DNA from 3 places in the Vibrio lentus genome. Region 2 is predicted to be linked to each of the others. Evidence: predicted binding sites of a transcription regulator. Region 2 holds the regulator's gene; each other region holds the start of a gene.
The links. Region 2 encodes PurR, which represses purine synthesis genes. Its sites were predicted from a motif close to TNANGNAAACGTTTNCNTNA; they were not measured.
Positions count from the first base shown of each region.

Region 1: the regulator PurR is predicted to act here: its motif matches at 2,669-2,688, upstream of pckA (phosphoenolpyruvate carboxykinase (ATP)).
Region 3: the regulator PurR is predicted to act here: its motif matches at 2,359-2,378, upstream of QWZ07_RS18785 (NCS2 family permease).

Region 1 is NZ_JAUFQE010000002.1:3,158,201-3,162,491, forward strand. It holds gene QWZ07_RS22760 (AsmA family protein) at 1-716, opposite strand, end outside; gene pckA (phosphoenolpyruvate carboxykinase (ATP)) at 871-2,496, opposite strand; gene hslO (Hsp33 family molecular chaperone HslO) at 2,834-3,727, opposite strand; gene hslR (ribosome-associated heat shock protein Hsp15) at 3,746-4,132, opposite strand.
Region 2 is NZ_JAUFQE010000002.1:1,799,355-1,803,645, forward strand. It holds gene torR (two-component system response regulator TorR) at 1-400, opposite strand, end outside; gene torD (molecular chaperone TorD) at 689-1,336, shown strand; gene purR (HTH-type transcriptional repressor PurR) at 1,654-2,658, shown strand; cyclic di-GMP riboswitch class I at 2,829-2,914, shown strand; gene QWZ07_RS16450 (TfoX/Sxy family DNA transformation protein) at 3,042-3,632, shown strand; gene QWZ07_RS16455 (TVP38/TMEM64 family protein) at 3,766-4,291, shown strand, end outside.
Region 3 is NZ_JAUFQE010000002.1:2,330,991-2,335,281, reverse strand. It holds gene QWZ07_RS18790 (aminoacyl-histidine dipeptidase) at 1-1,333, opposite strand, end outside; gene vcdP (small protein VcdP) at 1,790-1,876, shown strand; gene QWZ07_RS18785 (NCS2 family permease) at 2,399-3,688, shown strand; gene gpt (xanthine phosphoribosyltransferase) at 3,773-4,237, shown strand.

The DNA.
Region 1 (4,291 bases), 1.4 Mb from region 2:
CTTTGGGTCTGTTTCTCGTTGAGTCGCAGGCCGTCGATGGTGATATTCACTAATGACCAATCATGTTTATATTGCTCTGCTTGTCCGGAAATTTTGGCGCCACGCCAATCAAATGAAGCGCCATAAAGGGTGCTGTCACTCGGTTTAAGGTCTAGGTCAATCAACAGGTTATCAAACGCTTCGCCTTGCCAATACAGCTGCGAGGCTGAGAGTTGGATTTTGCCATAGGGTAGTAGCGAGCTGCTGTCGTCCCATGTTGGATATGAGATCTGGAGGTCGATGCCTCGAGCATTAAACTCTGGCGTTGAAAAATCGAGATTGTTGATGGCCAGCTGGTGGAGTTTGATGTTTGGCTGGGTAAATAATTGCGTGAATGTCTCTAGATCGTCTGCTTCCAATTGCAGGCCACTGATCAACACAGATTCAAAGACCAGTTTGGCTTCTGCAATTGAGTTAGGGCTGAACCAAAGATCGATCTTGTCGATATATAGAGGTGCCTGCTTTTCGGGTTGGCTTTGGGTAACGCCCATTAAGGTGATGTGATAAGGCGCCTGATACTCAACATCTTCAATGAGCACAGGTTGTTCAATCGCATGTTTGATAAAAAAGTTAGCAACATCCGCACGGTATTGCGTCTGCAGGCTTAATAGCAACGCTGCGATAGTTGCAACGGCGATAGCCAACACAATGCCGAACACCATGAATACCTTTTTCATTCCCTGAAAGCCTTAAATTTCAATCGTCTTAAAACAGAGTGGAACAAAAAGGGTCAAGCATCAACAAAAAAGCCCCTCAAAAGAGGGGCTTGCTACAAAAATATCATTTTAAATTGGGCGTTCGCTTATGGCTAAGCCCGAGCAGATGGTTGGATTAGTCCAGTTGAGGACCAGCCGCAACCAGTGACTTACCTTCAGCGTTGTCAGTGTACTTATCAAAGTTGTTGATGAAGCGTTCTGCTAGATCTTTCGCTTTGCTTTCCCATTGTAGTGGGTCAGTGTACGTGTCGCGTGGGTCAAGAATCGCTGGGTCAACATCGTGCAACGCTAGCGGTACTTCTAGGTTAAACATAGGGATAACCTTAGTCTCAGCTTGGTCGATTGAGCCATCTAGGATAGCGTCGATGATGCCACGAGTATCTTGGATTGAGATACGTTTGCCTGTGCCATTCCAACCTGTGTTCACTAGGTAAGCTTCAGCGCCAGCCGCTTTCATACGCTTCACAAGTACTTCAGCGTACTGAGTTGGGTGAAGAGTTAGGAATGCCGCACCAAATGCCGCAGAGAACGTTGGTGTTGGTTCAGTAATACCACGCTCAGTGCCCGCTAGTTTCGCAGTGAAGCCAGATAGGAAGTGGTACTTCGTTTGCTCTGGAGTCAGTTTAGAAACGGGTGGTAGTACACCGAATGCATCAGCAGTTAGGAAGATAACCTTTTGAGCATGACCTGCTTTTGATACAGGCTTAACGATGTTGTCGATGTGGTGAATCGGGTAAGAAACACGAGTGTTCTCTGTTTTTGAACCGTCATCAAAATCGATAGAACCATCGCCACGAACCGTTACGTTTTCTAACAGTGCATCACGACGGATTGCATTGTAGATTTCAGGTTCTGCTTCTTTAGATAGACGAATGGTCTTCGCGTAACAACCGCCTTCAAAGTTGAAGATGCCATCGTCATCCCAACCGTGCTCATCATCACCGATTAGCTCACGCTTAGGATCCGTTGATAGGGTTGTTTTACCTGTGCCCGATAGACCGAAGAAAATCGCTACATCGCCTTCTTCACCGACGTTAGCACTACAGTGCATTGAAGCAATGCCTTGAAGAGGAAGTAGGTAGTTCATCATTGCGAACATGCCTTTCTTCATCTCACCGCCGTACCAAGTACCACCGATGATTTGAACGCGTTCTGTTAGGTTGAAAGCAACGAAGTTTTCAGAGTTTAGACCCTGCTTTTCCCAGTTAGGGTTAGTTGTTTTAGCACCGTTCATTACCACGAAATCAGGTTCGAACGTTGCTAGCTCTTCGTCTGTTGGACGAATGAACATGTTCTTAACGAAGTGCGCTTGCCACGCTACTTCAGTGATAATACGTACACTTAAGCGCGTATCAGGGTTAGCACCACAGTAACCGTCAATGACAAACAGGCGCTTGCCAGATAGCTGAGTTGTCACAAGCTCTTTAAGCTCATCCCATACTTCAGTTGTAATCGGTTTGTTGTCATTTTTGCCTTGATCTGACCACCACATGGTATCGCGCGTGGTGTCATCTTTAACAATGTACTTATCTTTTGGTGAGCGGCCAGTAAAGATACCAGTGTCAACCGCAACAGAGCCTAGTTCCGTTACTACGCCTTTTTCGTAGCCTTCCAAACCTGGCAGTGTCTCTTCAACGAATAACTGCTCGTAGCTAGGATTACGAAGAACTTCAGTAACGCCAGTCAGTCCGTGCTTAGTTAGATCAATTTGTGCAGCCTTAGTATGTTCCATAACGGTCATAGGTGCTCCTTGTAGGATATTTTGTAGGGATTTTGTATTAATTTTTTATTGTTATCTGCTCACCATGCTAGCAACGAGACTCTGGGGAAACAGGGATACAGCTCAAAAAGTATCCATATTAATCTTGGGGTTTTAAGCGTCTCGTCACATATTGGCCTAACTAGTCTATCCTGTACGCAAACCTTTGCGCTAGGGGCGAGAACATTATTAATTGATTAAAATTAAGCGGTGATTTTATTACGAGATGTTACGGGCTTTGCGCTATTTTGATCACAAAAAAGGCCAGCTGAGTGCTGACCTTTGTAGGGTAAATTACGTGTTTTTGGTACGCTGTAAATTAATGAACCGTATTGTCGCCTTTATCTGCTGCTTCTGCGTACAGTGCGTCAACGTCGTTCTTGTCAAACGAGTAGTTTGTGCCACAGTAATCGCAGTGAAGAGCCACACTTCCTTCAGTGCTGATGATGTCGTAGATCTCTTCTTGAGCAACAGTAATGATAGCCGCACCACTACGTTGACGAGAACAACCACAGAAGAACTCAACCGGTTGTGGGGTAAATACCTGAACCTTCTCTTGGTTGTATAGACGGTACAACAGGTCGTTCGCTTCTAGAGAGAACAACTCTTCATTTTTTACAGTGTCAGTTAACTGCTCTAGGTGTTCGAAGTCATCTGGCGTACCAGTACCGTCAGGCATAACCTGCAGAAGCATACCAGCAGCGTGTGCTTTGCCTTCATGTTCACCCGTGCGCAGCCATAGACGAGTCTTTAGCTGTTCAGAGTTTGCGAAGTAACCTTCAAGTACTTCAGCAAGCGTGTCACCTTCAAGACCAACGATGCCTTGGTAACGCTCACCTTTTTTAGGATCGATAGTGATCACTAGGTGGCCTTTACCTATCAGGTCGTGTAGGCCTGCGTCGTCAGCAATATCACCGTCAAAGCGAGCAACACCACGGATCTTCTGATCGTTATCGCCATTAATAACAGCGAGAGATACTGGGCCATCACCTTGCAGTTGCATCGTGATAGAGCCTTCAAACTTTAGAGTCGCCGTTAGTAGCGTCGTTGAAACCAGTAGCTCACCCAACAGCTTTTGCACTGGCGCTGGGTATTCCTTGCTAGAAATAATCTGTTGGTACGCTTCGTCCATTTGTACCAATTCACCACGTACTGATAGGTCTTCAAATAGGTAGCGATTTAAAACATTACTTGTAGACATTGGGTCTGCCATTTGGCTATTCCTTCTAGCTTATTGAGTCTTGAACTTGATGATGTCACGACGTTGCTTTTTGTCTGGGCGACGTTCTGGTGCTGGGCTATGAGCATTAAGTTTGCGCTGTTGTGCAAACTCTTCTCTTTTTGCCAAGCTTTCGGTGGTTTCTTCATAGAGTGTCTGAGCGACTGGCGCCCCGCCACGGTGTGCGGATATTTTCTCTATGGTGACCGTCTTTTCTTCATTACCTTGGCGCAGAGTAATTACTGCACCAAGTTCTACGATTTTGCTAGGTTTGCTGCGCTGACCATTATAGTGGACTTTGCCACCATCGACCATGTTGCGAGCAATTGAACGAGTCTTATAAAAGCGTGCTGCCCACAACCATTTATCGAGTCTGACAGCTTCATTAGTCGTTTTCATATAGGACAGTGCCTTTTCAGTTAGAAATGAATGCGGTTTAACTGTTAATCACAGTATGCAACTTATTTTATTTGATGACGCTTATCACATTTAGTAGAAGCTTATGTGGAGGCGACTGGCTTTTTTTTCAAGGAAGATTACAAAATAGCTCAGGTAATG
Region 2 (4,291 bases):
CTTCAACTGCCGTACCAACCGCGGTTTTGCGAGCCGCAGCAATACGCCAAAGTAAGTTTTTAACTCGAACTAATAACTCGCGAAGTTCGAAGGGTTTAGTAACATAATCGTCTGCGCCCATTTCTAGGCCTACAATTTTGTCGATGCTATCCGTGCGTCCAGTAACTAAAATAATCCCAATGTCCGATTGACTGCGTAATTCGCGAGTTAGCATCAATCCATCTTCGCCTGGTAAGTTGATGTCTAGCATAATGAGATCAACGTTGTTTTCTTCCAACACGTTTCTCATCTGAGCGCCGCTTTCCGCTTCGCTCACTGTGTAACCTTCGTTCTGGAAATATCCAACCAGCTTACTTCGGGTTACCACATCATCTTCTACGACTAATACGTGATAGCTCATCTACACCACTTTTCTTATTTAATAGTTTCAGTAACCATTCTATTCATAACTAGTAACAATTCTAGTGGTACAGCAGATAAAAGCGAGAAACATGAATCTTTTTTGATACAAGACAATCTAAAACCTTGCTATTTATCGTCCATCGCAATTCAATATAGGCATTACGACTAACGAGTCACTTTGCGTTTAGCAAATAACCTTGTTATTGAGCCTTGGTGTGCTTATACCCAAATGACTTCGCGATGCTTGGGTATATAAACATCACAAGACTAAATCAGGATCTATGAAATGAAAGATACGAAAGCATTCAACGAACAAAGAGCTGAAATCTACTGGTGGCTATCAAGCTTGTTCGCTAAAGAGCTCACACAAGAAGAACTCGACCACTACCACTCTGTTGAGATCCGTTCTTTCCTGACTGGTTTAGGCGAAAACGAAACACTCAAGCCTGCGATTGATAAACTGGTAGACGCATTGAACCGTCTACAAACACGTGAAGATGCCCAACTAGAACTGTCTGCTGACTTTTGCGATCTATTTTTAAAGACAGATAAACATGGTGCTCTACCTTACGCTTCAATGTATATCGGCGAAACAGGTCTATTAAACGATAAGCCAGCTAAAGACATGGAAGAGATCATGGCTAAGCACAACTTGGTGGTTAACCAAGATCTGAAAGAGCCAGCAGACCACATTGCTATCGAACTTGATTTCCTTGGCAATCTCATCATCCGTTCAAATGAAACTGAGCTTGAAGAAGAATTAGAAAAATCGTTCACTGTTCAACAGCAATTTATTGAACAACAACTCCTTACTTGGGTACCAAAGTTCAACGTTAAATGTTGTGAGATCGATTCATTCGGTTTCTATGCATCTGTGGCAACTCTTCTCGTGGCCTTCTGTAATTTGGACACTCAGTATTTAGCGGGTGAATAAGATACGCTGATGATTAAGTAAACAAATTCAATAGAATGTGACAATTCACCAAGATTTCTGGGTGAATTTTATTGCGAGTAATTTCTAGTCAGTCTAAAATTGTGACCGCAAACGATAAAATATGAAACATTCACGAAATGCTATGCTTATTTAAGTTCAGAGCATTTCGGTGTTAAGACAAGCCGCTCAATAGCGGTTTTTTGTTTTTTAGCACTTTAGTACCCCAAAGAGCCCTACAAATTTAAGCTCTTAGTTAGGTAGCTTAACGGCTACTTTATTCCGTACTTTGGGAAAGTAGCTTCTAATAGGATAAAACCATGGCCACTATAAAAGATGTCGCTCGCTTAGCAGGCGTATCAACTACCACCGTTTCTCACGTAATCAACAAGACACGTTTTGTTGCAGAAGCGACTCAAGAGAAAGTAAATAAAGCCGTAGACGAGTTAAACTACGCACCAAGTGCTGTTGCGCGTAGCTTGAAATGCAATTCAACACGTACTATCGGCATGTTAGTGACTCAATCAACAAACCTCTTCTTCTCTGAAGTGATCGATGGTGTTGAAAGCTACTGCTACCGTCAAGGTTACACTTTGATTCTGTGTAACACGGGTGGTATCTATGAGAAGCAACGTGACTACATACGAATGCTTGCAGAAAAACGTGTAGATGGCATCTTGGTTATGTGTTCCGACTTAACAGAAGAACTTCGTGGCATGTTAGATCGCCATGCTGATATCCCAAAAGTTGTCATGGACTGGGGCCCTGAAACCTCTCAGGCTGATAAGATCATCGATAACTCTGAAGAAGGCGGCTATCTAGCAACCAAGTACCTGCTAGAACGTGGTCACACAAAGATTGCTTGTTTAAGTGGCCACTTAGACAAAGCAGCATGTGTAGAACGCATCGCGGGTTACAAACGCGCACTCAATGAAGCGAAGGTCGCAACCGACGAAAAGCTCATCATTGAAGGTAACTTTGAGTGTGATACCGCTGTACTTGCGGCTGATAGAATTGCTCAGATGGAAGATCGCCCTACCGCTGTGTTCTGTTTTAACGACACTATGGCACTTGGCCTGATGAGTCGCCTGCAACAGCAAGGTATTCGTATTCCTGAAGATATTTCGGTTATCGGTTACGACAACATTGAACTTGCAGAATACTTCTCTCCACCATTGACGACGGTTCACCAACCTAAGCGTCGTGTTGGTAAAAATGCATTCGAAATTTTGTTAGAGCGCATTAAAGATAAAGATCATGAAAAACGTGTCTTCGAAATGCACCCAGAAATTGTTGAGCGAAGCACAGTTAAAACGTTAAATTAATTGATAAATCGAGTTTAATTTCATTAAGCGCACCTTTGAGTGCGCTTTTTTTATAAGCAGATAAAATAAACCCAGTTGCATAACACCAAGATCATTAATTGAAGCAATATCACATTTTGAAATATCAGGTGTGAGCCTCATTCAACAAAAACTTTATTCTATTCAGTCAGTCACGCACAGGGCAAACCACTCGAAAGAGTGAGACGCAAAGCTTCCGGCCTAAACCACTCGTTGGTATGGTAGCGGGGTTACCGATGGCAAAATGCGGTAATTACTAACAATTTAGTAATTTACGGCTTATTGACAATTTAATTGCAACATTTTGCTAATCTCTCGGACCTGCTTATTTGGTGGCGTAGTTCAAATACACCGAGATAGATAACATGGATAAACCGATACTAAAGGACTCAATGAAATTATTTGAGCCCCTAGGAAAAATAAAATCACGCTCAATGTTTGGTGGATTCGGGCTTTTTGCTGATGACACTATGTTTGCTCTGGTTGTTAACGACCAGCTGCACATAAGAGCGGACAAAGACACAACAAAGCAATTCGAGCAACAAGGGTTTCGACCATACGTCTACAAAAAACGTGGTTTCCCTGTCGTCACAAAGTATTTCGCATTGCCGGAAGGCTTGTGGCAAGACCAAGAGAAAATCTTGCAGCTTGCTACGACGTCTTTGGGGTTTGCTAAAGAAGAGAAAGCTGAGCAATCTTCTGCTAAGCCAACTCGATTAAAGGACCTCCCTAACCTTCGACTCGCTACCGAGCGTATGTTAAAAAAGGCTGGGATCGATTCTGTAGAATGTTTATATGAATCTGGCTCTGTAAACGCATTTAACGCCATCAAGGAATCACATGCTTCCTCTGTCAGCATTGAGCTGCTTTGGGCGCTAGAAGGTGCGATCAATGGTACTCATTGGTCTGTTATACCGCAGCAACGTCGTGAAGAGCTTATCAGTCGCGTCAATTAATATTGTCAGTTCAAACTATCTACATAACTAAGCCGCATTCTTGCGGCTTTTTTTATATCTGTTGAAAGTTAATCTATGCTTTGCCTGTCTATCTATACTAATGGTATGCATTGAAAAATTAGAGGAAGTATCAATGAGTAAGAAAATGATATTGGGTATCGTATTGGTCGTAACGATCGTCTTGTTAGGCGTCAATTTCGGCCAATACCTAACACTTGAGAATGCGAAAGCTCAACAAGCTGTTTTGAATGACTACATCGAGAGCAATTTTATTGCCGCTGCTGCAATTTACTTCGCCGCCTATGTCATGATCACGGCTTTCTCAATTCCTGGCGCTGCGGTTGTTACTCTGTTAGGCGCTGCCTTGTTTGGTTTCTGGAACAGTTTACTGCTGGTATCTTTTGCGAGTGCTATTGGTGCAACTCTCGCCTTCTTAAGTAGCCGCTACCTGTTACGTGACTGGATCCAAACCAAGTTTGGTGACAAGTTAGCAACGATTAACAAGGGCGTTGAAAAAGACGGGGCATTTTACTTATTCTCTCTGCGTCTGATTCCTGTCTTCCCATTTTTCCTTATCAACCTGTTAATGGGGTTAACCCCAATGTCGGTAACTCGTTACTACATCACAAGCCAAATAGGGATGTTGCCAGGTACTGCGG
Region 3 (4,291 bases), 530 kb from region 2:
AAGGTTCTTTGAATAGACCACATTCAAGGCCAGCATGGATAACCATGATGTTTGGCTTGTGACCGTAGATACCTTCGTACATGTCGCGGAAGATATGCATGATTTCTGAGTCTGCGTCTGGTTTCCAACCTGGGTAAGCACCAGAGAATGCGATGTTAGCGCCTGCTAGTTCAGCAACAGAGTGAAGCATGCTTTCTACTTGGCTACGACCTGAATCGATAAGAGAACGGATCAGGCAAAGCACTGTGATTGAGTTCTCTTCTGTTGTGATAACACCTACGTTTAGAGACGTTTCAACAACACCTTCAATCTCGTCACTCATACGAATCACGCCGTTTGGACATGCGTTAAGTGCCGCGATAAAGCGAGCTTGGTCTGCTGACGCAAGTGCGCCCATTTCTACAGAAGCTTCTTCATTGAAAGTCACGATGCTGTCTTCTACTTTACCTAACTCTGTTGAAAGCAGCTCTGTGTAGTAGTTGTATAGCGAAGCCAGTTTCTCTTGGTTTGCTGCTGGAACAGCAACCGTTACGAAGCCTTCACGAGGAATAGCGTTACGAAGGCTACCACCTTTGAATTCTACGATGCGAAGGTCTAGCTCTTTTGCGTGACCCGCAAGGAAGCGAGCAAGCAGTTTGTTCGCGTTTGCACGACCAGTATGGATGTCACAACCAGAGTGACCGCCTTTTAGGCCTTTTAGCGTTAGCTTACGTGTTACGAAATCTGCTGGGATTGCGTTACGTGCAATTTCAAATGTCATTGCGCCGTCGATGCCACCAGCACAACCCATGTACACTTCGCCTTCTTGCTCTGAATCGGTGTTAAGAAGGATATCACCTTCTAACCAACCTGCTTCAAGACCGAAAGCACCAGTCATGCCTGCTTCTTCATCTACTGTTAGTAGAACTTCGATAGGGCCATGTTTGATTTCGTTTGATGCCAGTACAGCAAGACAAGAAGCCATACCCATACCGTTATCAGCACCCAGCGTTGTGCCTTTTGCTGTAACCCACTCACCATCAATATATGGCTGGATAGGATCTTTAGCGAAGTCGTGAACCGTGTCTTCGTTCTTTTGTGGAACCATATCGATGTGCGCTTGTAGCACAACACCTTTTTTGTTTTCCATGCCTGGCGTTGCAGGTTTAGTAATGAATACGTTACCCGTTGGGTCGCGACGTACATTTAAACCTTGCTCTGTTGCCCAAGCAATAATGTATTGAGCTAGCTCTTCCTCATGCTTAGAAGGATGTGGGATTGAGCAAATCTTATCGAAGAACTGCCAAATAGGGGCAGGGGATAATTTACTGATCTCAGAATGGAATTCAGACACGGATGACTCCTTTTTTATTTGGTAACCATATATTTAGGATTTCTATAGGTAAAACCTTAGAATAAAAATCTAAAATATGGGTCTGTTTTGATGGCAACAGCATACCACTTGAGCGTTTTGACGAGTAGCGGTTCTAAACCTCAAATAGCTCAAATTTTGAAAGCGATCTTGTCTATCTGATCATGATTAAGCGCTTTGATGCTTATAAATGGCGTAAGCAAACGTTTGTTTAAGTCTATTCTGTAATTTAATTACAAAATAAAGTTTCTTAAATAACCATAATTAGCCAAAAGTGTGACGTATAGCAAAAAATACTTGTAATCTTTTTTCTTTCGGGTATATTAATAACCAACTTCTGAAGTGAAGAGTAAATGCTCAAAGGATGAGTCCGTTTTATCGCCTCCAAGGAACCGAGAAATCAAATTCGTTTTTTATTGATTTATTAAGGTGATAGTTATGAAAGGTTTACCATCTGCAATGTTCTGGCTTAACAGCTCTGTTTACACTAGCAACTTTGCATACCCTACAAGCTTTGGTTACTAATACCACAAGCATGTAACTCGAACAGTTTTGTTCACCCCTATATATTGGAATTCTTTTACAACCCTTTTGGTTGACAGATTCTACCGCCACTCAGTATTGAGTGGCGTTTTTTTTGCCTGCTACTTTTTTCCTACCGCGTCAATTCACCACTTTTTTTACCATTCTCAGCGGTTGTTTTTTAAACGCTAAAATATCAATTTGCGCCTTATTACTGATCCTGTTGAAAAATACACATCTCTTGTGGGTTTAAATTGAGAATTGGATGGCTAACTTCTCAATGAAAATAACTGATGGTTTAAAAAGTAGCCAAGTAATCTCATCGTATTTATTTTGCTTAATTTATTGTTTTTAATCGTTATTTTTCTTTGTGGTCTTCGTTTTTAATCGCTTTGTTTCATACGGCATTCTGATAAATATCGATTAGAGCCTTAATTCTATCTGGAATTTGTTATTTGATAACTTTATAATCCACAGCCAATCGATTACGCAACCGTTTACTTTTTACCCTTATAGGATTCGATAATGTTCGAAAAGCTATTCAAACTCAGTGAAAATGGCACCAATGTGCGCACTGAAATCATCGCAGGTCTAACAACCTTCCTAACAATGGCTTACATCATTTTTGTAAACCCAATGATTCTAGCTGATGCTGGTATGGACCATGGCGCTGTATTTGTAGCAACCTGTTTAGCAGCCGCTATTGGCTGTTTCATCATGGGTTTTGTTGCTAACTACCCAATCGCGCAAGCTCCAGGCATGGGTTTGAACGCATTCTTTACCTACGCTGTTGTAATGGGTATGGGTTATACGTGGCAAGTTGCTTTGGCAGCGGTTTTCGTATCAGGCGTAATCTTCATCTTCTTAAGTATCTTTAAGATTCGTGAATGGATTATCAACTCGATCCCTATGTCTCTGCGTGTTGGTATCTCTGCGGGTATCGGCCTTTTCCTTGCGTTTATCGCGCTTAGCAATGCAGGCATCGTTGTTTCTAACCCAGCGACTAAGGTTTCACTTGGCGATATCACTGCGATTGCGCCAATGTTAGGTGCGCTTGGTTTCTTCCTGACTATTGCTCTTGTTCACCGTGGTGTGAAGGGTGCGGTAATGATTGCGATTCTAGCAATCACGGCTATCGGCATTGCAATTGGTGACGTTCAGTACGGCGGCATCATGTCTACTCCACCAAGCCTAGCTCCGACATTCATGCAGCTTGATTTCTCTGCTGTATTTGAAATTGGTATGATTTCAGTCGTATTCGCATTCTTGTTCGTCGATTTGTTCGATACCGCGGGTACTCTGGTTGGTGTTGCAACGAAAGCAAACCTAATCAAAGAAGACGGCAAACTACCGCGCTTGAACAAAGCACTGCTTGCTGACTCTACAGCGACATCTATTGGTGCATTGCTAGGTACATCAAATACGACATCTTACGTTGAGAGTGTTGCGGGTGTTGCTGAAGGCGGTCGTACCGGTCTAACTGCGGTTGTAGTTGGCATCTTATTCCTACTGGCTCTTTTCTTCTCGCCACTTGCAGGTATGATTCCGGCTTACGCAACATCAGGTGCACTTTTCTATGTAGCAATTTTGATGATGTCTGGCCTAGTTGGCATTGATTGGCGTGATCTTACGGAAGCTGCACCAGTCGTGGTAACATGTCTGCTTATGCCGCTGACGTACTCTATCGCTGAGGGTATCTCACTAGGTTTCATCGCTTACGCTGCAATTAAGCTGCTAAGTGGTAAAGGTCGCGACGTTTCACCTGCTGTGTGGGTAATGTCGGTTATCTTTATTCTTAAATACATTTTCGCTTAATCGTCTAGATTTCTGCTTAATCGCTGAAGAGGCTATGTAAGGCATAGCCTCTAATAACATGACAAAATTATTAGGTTTTATACTATGAGCAACAAATTCGTTATCACTTGGGACAACATGCAGACTTACTGCCGTCAACTAGCTGAAAAGCAAATGCCAGCAGAACAGTGGAAAGGTATCTGGGCAGTAAGCCGTGGTGGTTTGGTTCCTGGTGCAATCTTGGCTCGTGAACTAGGTATTCGTCACGTAGATACGATTTGTATTTCTAGCTACGACCACGATCACCAACGTGATATGACAGTCGTTAAAGCACCTGAAGGTGACGGCGAAGGTTTCCTAATCGTTGAAGACTTGGTTGATAGTGGTGACACTGCACGCAAGCTTCGCGAAATGTACCCTAAAGCGAAACTTATCGCTGTATGTGCAAAACCATCTGGCGCAGATTTGTTAGACGAATACATCGTTGATATCGCTCAAGACACATGGATTGAGCAACCTTGGGATACTAGCCTAAGCTTCGTTGAGCCGGTAAATCGCAAGTCAAAATAAGTGTAAACTTAGTTTTTTGAGAAATGACCCTTTATAGGGTCATTTTTTTTTATA